3 regions of the Nocardioides luteus genome follow, and region 3 is predicted to be linked to each of the others. Evidence: riboswitches for the same ligand, from Rfam matches in the RefSeq annotation. Region 3 holds a riboswitch; each other region holds the start of a gene.
The links. Region 3 has a riboswitch for cobalamin ahead of HD557_RS06235 (VWA domain-containing protein). Riboswitches for the same ligand answer to the same signal wherever they lie in the genome.

Region 1: another riboswitch for cobalamin. It lies ahead of HD557_RS18295 (prenyltransferase/squalene oxidase repeat-containing protein); the one in region 3 lies ahead of HD557_RS06235 (VWA domain-containing protein).
Region 2: another riboswitch for cobalamin. It lies ahead of HD557_RS07125 (ABC transporter substrate-binding protein); the one in region 3 lies ahead of HD557_RS06235 (VWA domain-containing protein).

What each region holds. Positions count from the first base shown of each region.
Region 1 is NZ_JADOVJ010000001.1:3,822,909-3,826,846, forward strand. It holds gene HD557_RS18290 (hypothetical protein) at 1-105, opposite strand, end outside; gene HD557_RS18295 (prenyltransferase/squalene oxidase repeat-containing protein) at 99-1,172, opposite strand; cobalamin riboswitch at 1,239-1,360, opposite strand; gene HD557_RS18300 (glycoside hydrolase family 19 protein) at 1,441-2,106, shown strand; gene HD557_RS18305 (NYN domain-containing protein) at 2,161-2,919, opposite strand; gene gatB (Asp-tRNA(Asn)/Glu-tRNA(Gln) amidotransferase subunit GatB) at 3,060-3,938, opposite strand, start outside.
Region 2 is NZ_JADOVJ010000001.1:1,476,450-1,480,387, forward strand. It holds gene HD557_RS07120 (FecCD family ABC transporter permease) at 1-755, opposite strand, end outside; gene HD557_RS07125 (ABC transporter substrate-binding protein) at 755-1,810, opposite strand; cobalamin riboswitch at 1,865-2,051, opposite strand; gene HD557_RS07130 (NAD(P)H-dependent oxidoreductase) at 2,062-2,760, opposite strand; gene HD557_RS07135 (sugar ABC transporter ATP-binding protein) at 2,939-3,938, shown strand, end outside.
Region 3 is NZ_JADOVJ010000001.1:1,301,799-1,305,736, reverse strand. It holds gene cobO (cob(I)yrinic acid a,c-diamide adenosyltransferase) at 1-184, opposite strand, end outside; gene HD557_RS06235 (VWA domain-containing protein) at 184-2,301, opposite strand; cobalamin riboswitch at 2,326-2,459, opposite strand; gene cbiE (precorrin-6y C5,15-methyltransferase (decarboxylating) subunit CbiE) at 2,528-3,745, shown strand; gene HD557_RS06225 (IS30 family transposase) at 3,781-3,938, opposite strand, start outside.

The DNA of each region.
Region 1 (3,938 bases), 2.5 Mb from region 3:
GTCGGACCGCGAGACGGCGGCCGACGCGGAGGCGGGGGTGACGACGAGTGCGGTGGCTCCGGCGAGGATCGCCAGGGCCACGCGAGCGGACCGCAGGATCAGCACGAGCTCTTCGCGGTCGCGTCCTTGGGCAGGTAGACCAGCGACGGCAGCGCCTGGGCGGCCGCGAGGCGGTACATCCCCTCGGACTCCTTGGTCAGCCCCTTGGTGTTGCCCTCGGTCAGGGCGGCGTCGTCGTAGGCCACCGCGCCGACGTCGTCGCCGCAGGTCACGACGTGCTCGGCGACCCAGGAGGCCGCCTTCTCGGCAGCGTCGGTCTCCCCGGCGCGCCCGAACGCCCACCCGGCCAGGCCGGTGGTGTTGGAGTTGGCGATGTTGCCGGTGGCGGCCTTGAAGGACCCGTCCTCGGCCTGGGTCTCCTTCAGCCACTCGACGCCTGCCTTGACCGCCTTCTCGGCCTCGGGAGAGGCGACCGAGGACAGCGCGATCAGCGCGAAGGCGGTGGCGTCGGCGTCCGGCGCGGCCTTCGGGTCGCCGTCGCAGGTCTGGTCGGCGGCCGCGGGGTCGGCCGTGAACGTGACCCGGAACCAGCCCTCCTCGCACTGCTGCCCGGCCAGGAACTCCGCGGCGGCCGTGGCCTCCTTGCTCTCCGCGTTGCTCAGCGCCCACACGGCGTACGACTGGCCGATGGTGTTGGAGTAGTCGGTCGCCTCCTTGTTCTTGGGGTCGAGCTCGTCGGCGATGCGGCCGTTCTCGGCGACGGTGCCCTCGAGCTGCTTCAGCAGACCGGGGTCGGAGGCGTCGACGTTCTGCTGGAGGACGAGCGCCTTGGCCGTGGCCCCGGCCGAGGTGACCGTGCCGAACCCCGGCGAGGTGTAGGCCTTCTTGTTCTTCATCACGGCCGCGACGATCGTGGCGATCTCCTCGTCGTAGCCGCCGACCTCGGCCAGCGCGATCCCGATGTCGGCGCTGAGGCCGAAGTCGTCGGTGCCGTACTGCGCGTTGTGGGCCACACCCTTCGGGGCCTGGGCGACGAGCCAGTCGGCCACCGAGGTGGACACCTTCGCGTCGTAGGCGGGCTTCTCCCCCTCCTCGACGGCCTTCTCGCCGCAGCCGGCGAGCGAGGTGAGGGCGAGGGCGGCGGCGATGCCACCGAGGACGGTCTTCTTCATGGTTCCTTCCGCGCTGTTCGTCGGGAAGGCCCAGGGCCGACCCGCTGCTTTCCACGACAGCGTCAGGTCAGTACGCGTCCGTCGGCAGGTGCTCCGGCTCGCTCAGGACCCTCGATGTCCTGAGCCTACGGTTGCGGGTCAGCGCCGGGATTCGACCGGCTTCCCCCACCACGGCGTGTGTTGATTGAGGCTCTGCTTTGATGCGGGGCAATCCTATGCCGCGCACGCCCTGCTTGCGGGATCGCCGTCGAGCAGTCACTCTGTCCCCATGCGCCACAGGATTCTCGGCCTTGTCGCAACCTCGATCTCGGCCACCCTTCTCGCTCTCTGCCCGACCACGACGGCACTCGCGGCACCGGATCGGACCTCGGTCACGTACGACGACCTGGTCGCCATGTTCGGCGACAAGGTCGGGAACAAGAAGACCGTCGAGACCGGGCTGCCGACGCTCAACCGCGCCATGGACGACGCCCGGATCACGACCCCCTACCGGCAGGCGGCCTACCTGGCCACGCTCGCCAACGAGAGCTCCTTCCACCACGACGCCAAGGGCCCCCGCGACAAGCGGAAGTACGCCGGCCGCGGCTACATCCAGCTGACCGGCGAGGCCAACTACACCGACGCCGGCGCCTACTTCGGGATCGACCTGCGCCGCCGCCCCGAGCTGGCCCGGTCGCTGGACCACAGCGCGCCGATCTCGCGCTGGTACTGGACCGTCGCCCGCGAGATCAACCCGCTCGCCGACGACCTCGAGATGGGCAAGGTCAACGCGGCGATCGGCTATCCCCGCAACAAGGAGGAGGACGCCGAGCGCTGCCGCGACTTCAAGGCCGCGCTGAAGCACCTCAACGGGTCGGTGCCCAAGGGGATCGACTGCACTCGCCCGAAGCCGAAGAAGGCAGACGACCAGGACCGCGCCGCGGACGCCTCCTAGCAGACGTACGTCACGCCGCCGCGTTGATCTCGTGGTTCGCTCGCTGACGCTCGCTCACTTCTTGATGCGCTTGTCGCTGACCGCGATCGCCGAGGTGCCCTCGTCCTTGAGCTCGAAGAGGTCGATCGCCTTGATGAGCTTGGTCCAGGTGGCGTAGCCGTAGTTGCGGGGGTCCTCGGAGGACTGGTTGCGGATGCGGGAGACGACCGTACCGACCAGGGCCCAGCCGTCGTCGTCGGCGGCCGCGGCGATGGAGTTGCGCAGCAGCTGGATCAACCGGGCGTTGCGCTTCAGCACCTGCCCCGTGGTCGCCGAGGAGGACGGCTTGCGGGCGGGGGTGGCGCCGGCCTCGGCGTCGGTGTCGGTCTCCTCCTCGGAACCACCGAGCTTCTCCACCACGGTGAACCGGGTGCAGGCGCTCTTGAACGGCGCCGGCGTCTTCTCCCGGCCGTAGCCGTAGACCGCGCGACCCTTCTCCCGCAGATAGTGCACCAGCGGGGTGAAGTCGGAGTCGGAGGAGACCAGCGCGAACGCGTCCGGGATCGCCGCGTGCAGCAGCTCGACGGCATCGATGGCGAGCGCCATGTCGGAGGCGTTCTTGTGGGCGGTCAGGTCGAACTGCTGCATCGGCCGGATCGCGGCGTCGTGCAGCTCCTCGATCCACCCCTTCAGCTCGGGCTTGGTCCAGTTCCCGTAGGCCCGGCGGATCGTCACCTCGCCGTACTCGGCCAGGTCGTTGAGGATCGCGTCGATCTTGGCCGCAGGGGCGTTGTCGGCGTCGATGAGCAGGGCGATGCGGAAGGGCTCGGTCACCGGATCAGTGTGGCAGGAAGAGGAATGTGTTGGTCTCGACACGCCTTCGCCTAGCGGCTCCGGCGGCTCGACCAGCGCACGCTGGTCGAGCCGGGAGGCCGGCTGCGGCCGAGCGTGTCGAGACCAACACAGTCGCTACATCAGGCCAGCTTCTCCAGGATCAGCTCGCGCACGCGCTTGGCGTCGGCCTTGCCGCCGGTCGCCTTCATGACCGCGCCGATGAGGGCACCGGCCGCGGCCTGGTTGCCGCCTCGGATCTTCTCGGCGACAGCGGGCTGGGCGTCGATCGCCTCGTCGACGGCTGCGCCGAGCGCACCGTCGTCGGAGACGACCGCGAGGCCGCGGGCGTCGACGATCTCGGCGACGGTGCCTTCACCGGCCAGCAGGCCCTCGAAGACCTGGCGGGCGAGCTTGTCGGTCAGCGAGCCGCCGTCGACCAGCTTCTGCACCTCGGCGACCTGGGCGGGGGTGACCCCGACCTCGGCCAGCTCGACGCCGCGGTCGTTGGCGGCCCGGGAGAGCTCGGCCATCCACCACTTGCGCGCGGCCTGGGCGGAAGCCCCCTCGGCGACGGTCGACTCGATCAGCGTCAGCGCACCGGCGGCCCAGACATCACGCATCTCCAGGTCGGAGTAGCCCCACTCGGCCTGCAGCCGCGCGCGCTTCTCGGCGGGCGGCTCGGGCAGCGTGCCGCGCAGCTCCTCGACCCACTCACGGCTCGGCGCGACCGGGACGAGATCCGGCTCGGGGAAGTAGCGGTAGTCGTCGGCGTCCGACTTCGGCCGCCCGGCCGAGGTGGTCCCGGTGTCCTCGTGGAAGTGGCGGGTCTCCTGGAAGATCGCCTCCCCCGCGTCGAGGATCCCGGCGTGGCGCGACATCTCGAAACGTACGGCCCGCTCGACCGAGCGCAGCGAGTTCACGTTCTTCGTCTCGGTGCGGGTGCCGAGCTTGTCGGAGCCCTTCGGGGACAGCGACAGGTTGACGTCGCAGCGCATCGAGCCCTGGTCCATGCGTACGTC
Region 2 (3,938 bases), 170 kb from region 3:
GTCAGCACCAGCAGCACCGCCCGGATGCGCGCGACGTCGACGCCGAGCGAGGCCGCCGCGTCGTTGCCGAACGCGAACGCGTTCAGCCATCCCGCCCCGAGGATGCAGCAGAGCAGCCCGCCGAGCACGATCACCCCGCACACGAGCACGTCGGTCCAGCTCGCCGAGGAGAGCGACCCGAGCAGCCAGAACAGCACCCCGCGCGTCTGCTCGGCGTCGGCCGCGGTGAACACGATGAACGAGGTGAGGGCCGAGAAGAGCTGGGTAGCGGCGATGCCGGCCAGGATGAGCCGGTCGGTGGTGCCCCCGGCGAGCGAGGCGAGCAGCAGCACGAGTGCGAACGAGGCCAGCGCGCCCACGAAGGCCCCGGTGGAGAGCCCGACCGCGCCCGACCCGATGCCGAGGACGACGATCGAGACCGCTCCGGTGGAAGCGCCCGAGGAGATGCCGAGCACGAACGGATCGGCGAGCGGGTTGCGCAGCAGCGACTGCAGGATGACCCCGCAGATGGCCAGGCCCGCCCCGCAGATCCCCGCGAGCAACGTACGCGGCAGCCGCAGGTCCCACACGATGCTCTGCTGGAGGAGAGTCAGTTCGGAGGAGCCGAGGCCGGCCCGGTCGGCGAGGACACCGTAGACGTCGGCGATGCTGAGGTCGGAGGGTCCCACGGTGATGGCGCCCGCGACCGAGGCGACCACCACCAGGGGAGCCAGGGCCAGCAGGACACCGGCGCGAGGGAGGGCGCGGACCGCCATCAGCGGAGGCCGAGAGCGGCCAGCTGGTCGGCGACGTTCTCGACCGCGTAAACGGTGCGGATCGAGGGGTTGAGCTCGGCGCCGGACAGCGTCACGAAACGGTCGTTCTTCACCGCGTCCATCTGCGCGGTGACCGGGTTGTTCTTCAGATAGTCGATCTTGGCGCGGGCGGTCTCGGCGGTCTGGCTCTTGCGGGTCAGATCGCCCACGACGATGACGTCAGGGTTGCGCTCGGCGACGGTCTCCCAGTTGATCTGCGGCCACTCGTCGGTGGTGTCGTCGAAGACGTTCTCGATGCCGAGAGCGCGGCCGATGATGCCTGGGCCGCCGCAGCAACCGGCCAGGTAGGGCGACTCGGAGTTGGCGAACCAGTACATCGCGCTCACCTCACCCGCCGGCGCCTTGCTCTCGGCGGCCTCGAGGCGCCGGGACAGGTCGGCGACCAGCTGCTCGCCGCGCTCGGGGACGCCGAAGATCCGCGCCAGCTCGGTGATCTCCTGGTAGATCGTCTCGATCTCGAGGGGGTCGAGACGGGTGCCGTCGTCGTCGCCCTCGTTGTCCTTGATGCACTCGGCGGGGGAGAGGTAGGAGCCGACACCCAGCCTCTCCAGGTCCTCCGGGGTGGTCACCCCGCCCTCTCCCAGGGTGCTGATGAAGGAGGCGGTGACGAAGTCGGGCTCGGCCTCCAGCACACGCTCGTAGGAGGGCCAGTTGTCGGCGAGCCGCGGCACACGCTCGTTGTCCTCGGCGAGCGAGTCGAGCACCGGGTCGGTCCAGACCGCGGTGCCGGCCATCCGGTCGGCGAGGCCGAGCGAGAGCAGGATCTCGGTGGAGCCCTGGTTGAGCGAGACGACCCGCTCGGGTGGTGCCTCGAGCGTGATCTCGCGCCCGCAGTTGGTCATCGTGAGCGGGAAGCCGACGGTCCCGGCGGCCGCCTTCTGCGCGTCGGCGGGCTGGTCGGCTCCGCAGCCGGTCAGGGCGGCACCGAGCACCAGCACGGTACTCGCGGCGATCGTTCGGGCCAGGGTCGGTCGGATGGTGCGGGACAGGTGCACGTCGGTCCTCGAGCGGGTCGCGGGCTGGTACGCGTCGCCCGTGCTGACCGGCAGCGGTCTGCTGCAGGGCCAGCAGGTCTTCGGACTCGGGATCGACCGGCGCGAGACGCCTTCCCAGGCCCGAGGGCCCAGTGGCACAGTGTCCCGTCCGTCACCCACACCGCTGCGCGTCAGTCCCGGGCTCTCACCGGGTTCCCGTGCCGGGACTACGTCCCGAGCGGCTGGCCCGAAGACCGTAGCAGGCGGGCCCGTCAGCCCTCACGGTGGGCGCGGAGCCCGTCCTCTCCGGGCGCGACCGAGTCGTGGAGCTTGATCGTGTGGTCGTACTGCTCCTCGACCATCGGCCGGTAGGCGATCCGCGGCTCGGTCATCACGCCCTCGAGACGTACGCTCAGATCGGCCTCGATCCGCGCCATCGCCTCGGTGTCGACGGTGTCGGCGTCGGTGATCAGGTGCGGGCGCAGCGGGTCCATCCCCGTGTACCAGAACGTGCCGTGCAGGAGCGGCCACAGGACGTCCTCGATGTGGCCGCTGATCCCGCGCGGGCCCAGGGTCGCGGCCCGGTCGCCGGCGGTGACGATGGTCAGCGCGCGCTTGCCGGCCAGGCCGCCCTTGCCGTACTTGAGCGGCTTGCCGGTCTCCGGATCCGGTACGTCGAAGGCAAACCCCGACTCGAAGACCCGGTCGATCCAGCCCTTGAGGATGGCCGGCACCGAATACCACCACAGCGGGAACTGCACGACCAGCAGATCGGCCTCCCGCAGGCGGTCCTGGTGGCGGCGTACGTCGGCCTCGCCCCGCTCCACCAGAAGTGGATTGAAACCTTCTCGATAGAGGTCGATCTCGTCGACGGTCCAGCCGGCCGCGACGAGAGCGTTCCGGCCCGCCTCCTGCAGCCGTCCGTTGAGCGACGACGCGTGCGGATGTGCCCATACCCAGAGTGCGTGCATGGGTCTCTGAACGCGGTCTGACGCGGCAGGATTCCCGCCTGGATGTGGGTGGGCGTCGTGCCGGTCTGACGACAAAGTCCGAACCTCGCTCAAATTAGCGGCCGAAGAGTGTTGACGTATGTGATTGCCATCACTAGCGTAAACCAGGCTTGAAACCTTTCAATTCGAGGAGCTGCCCATGCCGGACACACCCGCCGCACTGGAGCTGCGGGACGTGGCCAAGTCGTTCGGCCCCGTACGCGCCCTCCGGTCTGGAAGCCTCCGGGTCGAGGCCGGATCCATCCACGCGCTCGTGGGGGAGAACGGAGCCGGGAAGTCGACGCTGGTCAAGATCGTCGCCGGGCTCTACCGTCGCGACGCGGGCGACTACCTGCTCGCCGGGGAGCAGGTCGACTTCCGCAACACCGCCGAGGCCAAGCAGGCCGGCGTCGCGGTCATCTACCAGGAGCCGACCCTCTTCCCCGACCTCTCGGTCACCGAGAACATCTTCATGGGGCGCCAGCCGACCAACCGCTGGGGCAGGATCGACCGTGCCGCGATGCGCACCGAGGTCGTCGAGCTCTTCGCCCGGCTCGGCGTGCCGATCGAGCCCGACCGCCCGACCGAGGGCCTCTCGATCGCCGACCAGCAGCTGATCGAGATCGCCAAGGCGCTCTCCCTCGACGCCAAGGTCCTGATCATGGACGAGCCGACCGCGGCCCTGTCGGGCAACGAGGTCGAGCGGCTGATGACCGTGGCGCGCACGCTGCGCGACCAGGGCTGCGCCGTCGTGTTCATCTCGCACCGCTTCGACGAGGTGTTCGCGCTGTGCGACACCATCACGGTGATGCGCGACGGCGCCTACATCTCCACCGACCCGATCGCCGCGGTCACCGAGGACCAGATCGTCCAGCGGCTGGTCGGGCGCGAGGTCTCCGACCTCTACCCGAAGCTCGAGGCCACCGTCGGCAAGCCACTGCTCGAGGTCAGGGGCCTCACCCGCACCGGACTGTTCCAGGACATCAGCCTCACCGTCCGCGAGGGCGAGATCGTCGGTCTGGCCGGCCTCGTCGGCGCCGGACGCAGCGAGGTCGCCCAGGCGATCTTCGGCGTCGACCCCTACGAGAGCGGCGAGGTCATCCTCGACGGGCGGCCGGTGCCGCCGGGCGACCCGCGACGCGCCATCGAGATGGGGCTGG
Region 3 (3,938 bases):
CCGACTTCACGAACTGGAAGACCCCGATCCGCCAGCCCTGGTTCCAGCCGCGCAGCGCGAGGCCGAAGGCGGCGGTCGACTTCCCCTTGCCGGGACCGGTGTGGACCATCACCAGCGGCCGGTTGCGGCGCTGGCGGGTGGTGAGCCCGTCGTCGGGCACGTTCAGCGGCTGTCCCTTCGGCATCAGGCAGCGCCCCTTCCCATGGTGGATCCGGTGAACCCGTGGACGGCCGACGTCAGCGCCTCGGCGCTCACCTCGGCGACCGGGACGTGCTCGGCGCCCAGGTGCTCGGCCAGTTGACGCGCCAGCCCGAGCCGCATCGGTCCGCTCTCGGAGTCGATGACGACGGTGGTGACGCCCAGGCCGGCGACGTACGCGGCGGCCTGCTGCGAGCGTCGGACGGCGTCCTTACCGTGGGTCTGCGCAGTTTTTCGGGACGAGTTGGCGCGACCGTCGGTGACGACCACCAGCAGCGGCCGCAGATCGGGGTCACGCAGGTGCTCGCGCTGCAGCACTCGGGCGGCCTCGAGGAGGCCTTCGGCCAGCGGCGTACGTCCTCCGGCGGGCACCTCGTCGAGACGGGCCGCTGCGAGGTCGACCGACCCGGTCGGCGGCAGCACCAGCTCGGCGCCCTCGCCGCGGAAGGTGATCATCCCGACCTTGTCGCGGCGCCGGTAGGCGTCGAGGAGCAGCGAGAGGACCGCGGCCTTCACCTGCGCCATCCGCTTGCGCGCGGCCATGGACCCGGACGCGTCCACGCAGAAGAGCACCAGGTTGGCCTCGCGACCCTCACGGACCGCGGTGCGGAGGTCCTCGATGCGCAGCTCGACCTTCGCGGACGTACGCGGCCGGGCGGCCTGCTTGCCAGCGGCCGCCTTGAGCGTCTCGACGAGATGGAGGGAGCCGCGGACGCTGGTGTTCGCGCCGATCCGGCGGCCGCTGCTGCCGATCGCCTTGCTCCGGCCGCCGGTGCGGCCGGTGCCCAGGCCGGTGACGGTCAGGAGGCGGGGGCGGTAGGCCGGGGCGGCGGCGGTGACGGACTCGCCTGCGACGCCGGAAGGAGATTGGGCCTGGTCGGGTGCGTCATCGGCTGTGTTGGTCTCGACACCGCTCGCTTCGCTCGCGGGCTCGACCGACGGGGGTTCCGCGTCGGTCGAACCGTCCTCCGCGTCGGTCGAGCCGCCGGAGCCGCTAGGCGGAGGCGTGTCGAGACCAACAGAGTCTTCGCTGTCCGAGCCATCCGAAGGCCCACCCTCCGGGGGCTCCGGCGGCAGTTCCTCGTCGCCGAGGATGCGGTCGAGCAGGTCCTCGTCGAGACCGGGAGCGTCGAACGGGTTGCGACGGCGGCGGTGCGGAAGGGCCAGGAGTGCGGCCCGGCGGATGTCTTCGCGGGTGACCTCGGAGCGCCCGGCCCAGGCGGCGTGGGCGACCGCGGTGCGGGCGGTGACGATGTCGGCGCGCAGCCCGTCGACCTCGAAGGCCGCGCAGACCTCGGCGATCTTGAGCAGCCCCGGTGCGGTGAGCCGGACCTTCCCGACCAGCGCGCGGGCGGCGGACACCCGGGCGGTCAGGTCACGCTCGGCGGCCACATAGCGCTCGACGAACGCGGGAGCGTCCAGGTCGAAGGCCATCCGGCGGCGTACGACCTCCGCCCGGAGGGCGGGATCGCGAGGAGCGGCAACCTCGACGGTGAGCCCGAAGCGGTCCAGCAGCTGCGGGCGCAGCTCGCCCTCCTCGGGGTTCATGGTGCCGATCAGCACGAACCGGGCGGCGTGCTCGACCGAGACCCCGTCGCGCTCGACCGAGACCCGGCCCATCGCGGCCGCGTCCAGGAGCAGGTCGACCAGGTGGTCGTGGAGCAGGTTGACCTCGTCGACGTAGAGCAGTCCGCGGTGGGCCCGGGCGAGCAGCCCCGGCTCGAACTCGACCGCACCGCGCGACAGCGCGCTCTCCAGATGGAGCGAGCCCACGACCCGGTCCTCGGTCGCACCGACCGGGAGCTCGACCAGCCGCACCGGCCGGCTCTCCACGACGGCAGCGGACCCGAACGGCCCGTCCGGCGACTCCGCGGACGGGTCGGCGGGGTCGATCGAGAACCGGTCCCCCGCATAGACCGAGATCGAGGGCAGCACGGCCGCCAGGCCGCGTACGGCCGTCGACTTCGCGGTCCCCTTCTCGCCGCGGACCAGGACCCCGCCGATCTCCGGGGAGATCGTGGTGAGCACGAGCGCGAGGCCCATGTCGTCGAGGTCGTCCGCCTGACAGCCGAGGACGGCAGAAAATGGATAGTGCACCGGCATGAGAGGCTCCCGCTCCCTATCGCGTTGGATGGATGGACGCGGGGCCGGTCTTCGGACTTGCCGAGTCCCCCGTGTGGGGCTCGGTTCACCGCAGCGGGCCTGTGCCGGAATCTCACCGGCTTCCCAGATTCTCCCGTCCCACCGTCCTCACCAGCTCTCCTCTCGAGCCGATGACTGGGCAGTCGGGGCACCTCGCGCCTGTGCGGTCACTGTAGCGTCTGGCCTCATGATCGTCGTGGTGGGCATCGGTGCCGGAGGTTGGGACGAGATCCCCGTACGTCACCAGCAGCTGATCCAGGACGCCGCGACCCTCCTCGGCGGCAAGCGTCATCTCGACCTCGTCCCCGACGTTCCCGGCCAGCGGCGCGAGCCCTGGCCCTCGCCGCTGCGCGAGGGGCTCCCGGCCCTGCTCGAGTCGCTGCCGACGGACGCCCCTGTCGTCGCGCTGGCCTCGGGCGACCCGCTGGTCTCCGGCATCGGTACGACCCTGATCGACCTGCTCGGAGCAGCCAACGTACGCATCGAGCCGGCCGTCTCCTCCGTCGCCCTCGCCCGCGCCCGGATGGGCTGGCCGGCCGAGTCGTGCGTGGCAGTCAGTCTGGTCGGCCGCGACGTGTCGCTGGTCGCCCGCGAGCTCGCCCCCGGCCGCCGGATCCTGGCCCTCTCCTCCGACGGGTCGACCCCGGCCGAGCTCGCGAACCTGCTGATCACGAGCGGGTTCGGCGCGTCGACGATGACCGTCCTCGGCGAGCTGGGCGCAGAGACCGAGAGCGCCCGGACGGGGACGGCCTCGACCTGGGCGGGCGAGTCACCACGGCTCAACATCGTCGCGATCGAGTGCGTCGGCGCGCCCTCTCTCGGCTGGGCTGCGGGCCTGCCCGATGACGTCTTCGAGAACGACGGCCAGCTGACCAAGCGCGACCTGCGCGCCTCGGCCCTGGCCCGACTGGCACCCACTCCTGGGGCGCACCTGTGGGACGTCGGCGCCGGCGCCGGCTCGGTCGGGATCGAGTGGATGCGGGCGCACCCCTCCTGCACCACGACGGCCATCGAGGCCAGCCCCGAGCGGGCCGCCCGGATCGCCCGCAACGCGACCCGCCTCGGCGTACCCGGCCTCGCCGTCGTCGAGGGCCGCGCCCCCGACGCCCTGCCCGGCCTCCGCTCCCCCGACGCGATCTTCATCGGCGGCGGCGCAACCCGCCCCGGCGTCCTCGACACCTGCCTCGCCGCCCTCCGCCCCGGCGGTCGTCTGGTCGTCCACGGCGTCACCCTGGAGACCGAGCAGCTCCTGACGCGACAGCATGCCGAGCTGGGCGGCGAGCTGACCCGGATCTCTGTGGAGTCCGTCGACACGATCGGCACCTTCCGCGGCTGGGCGCCTCAGCGCACCGTCGTGCAGTGGGCCTACCGCGCGCCCCTTTTACTAGACGATGACACTTTGTGAAGGCGGTGGACTCAACCGGTCGAAGCAACGGTTGGTCAGGCTGCTGGGTTCAGCAGCTGGGCCAGCCGTTGGGCCGGCGTCTGTAGGTCAAGGGTAGGGCGTGGGCGTTGGTTGAGGGTGTCGGCGATGCGTTGGAGGTCTTGGGGAGTGTGGCGTGAGAGGTCGCTGCTCTTCTCGAACCAGTGTCTGAGGA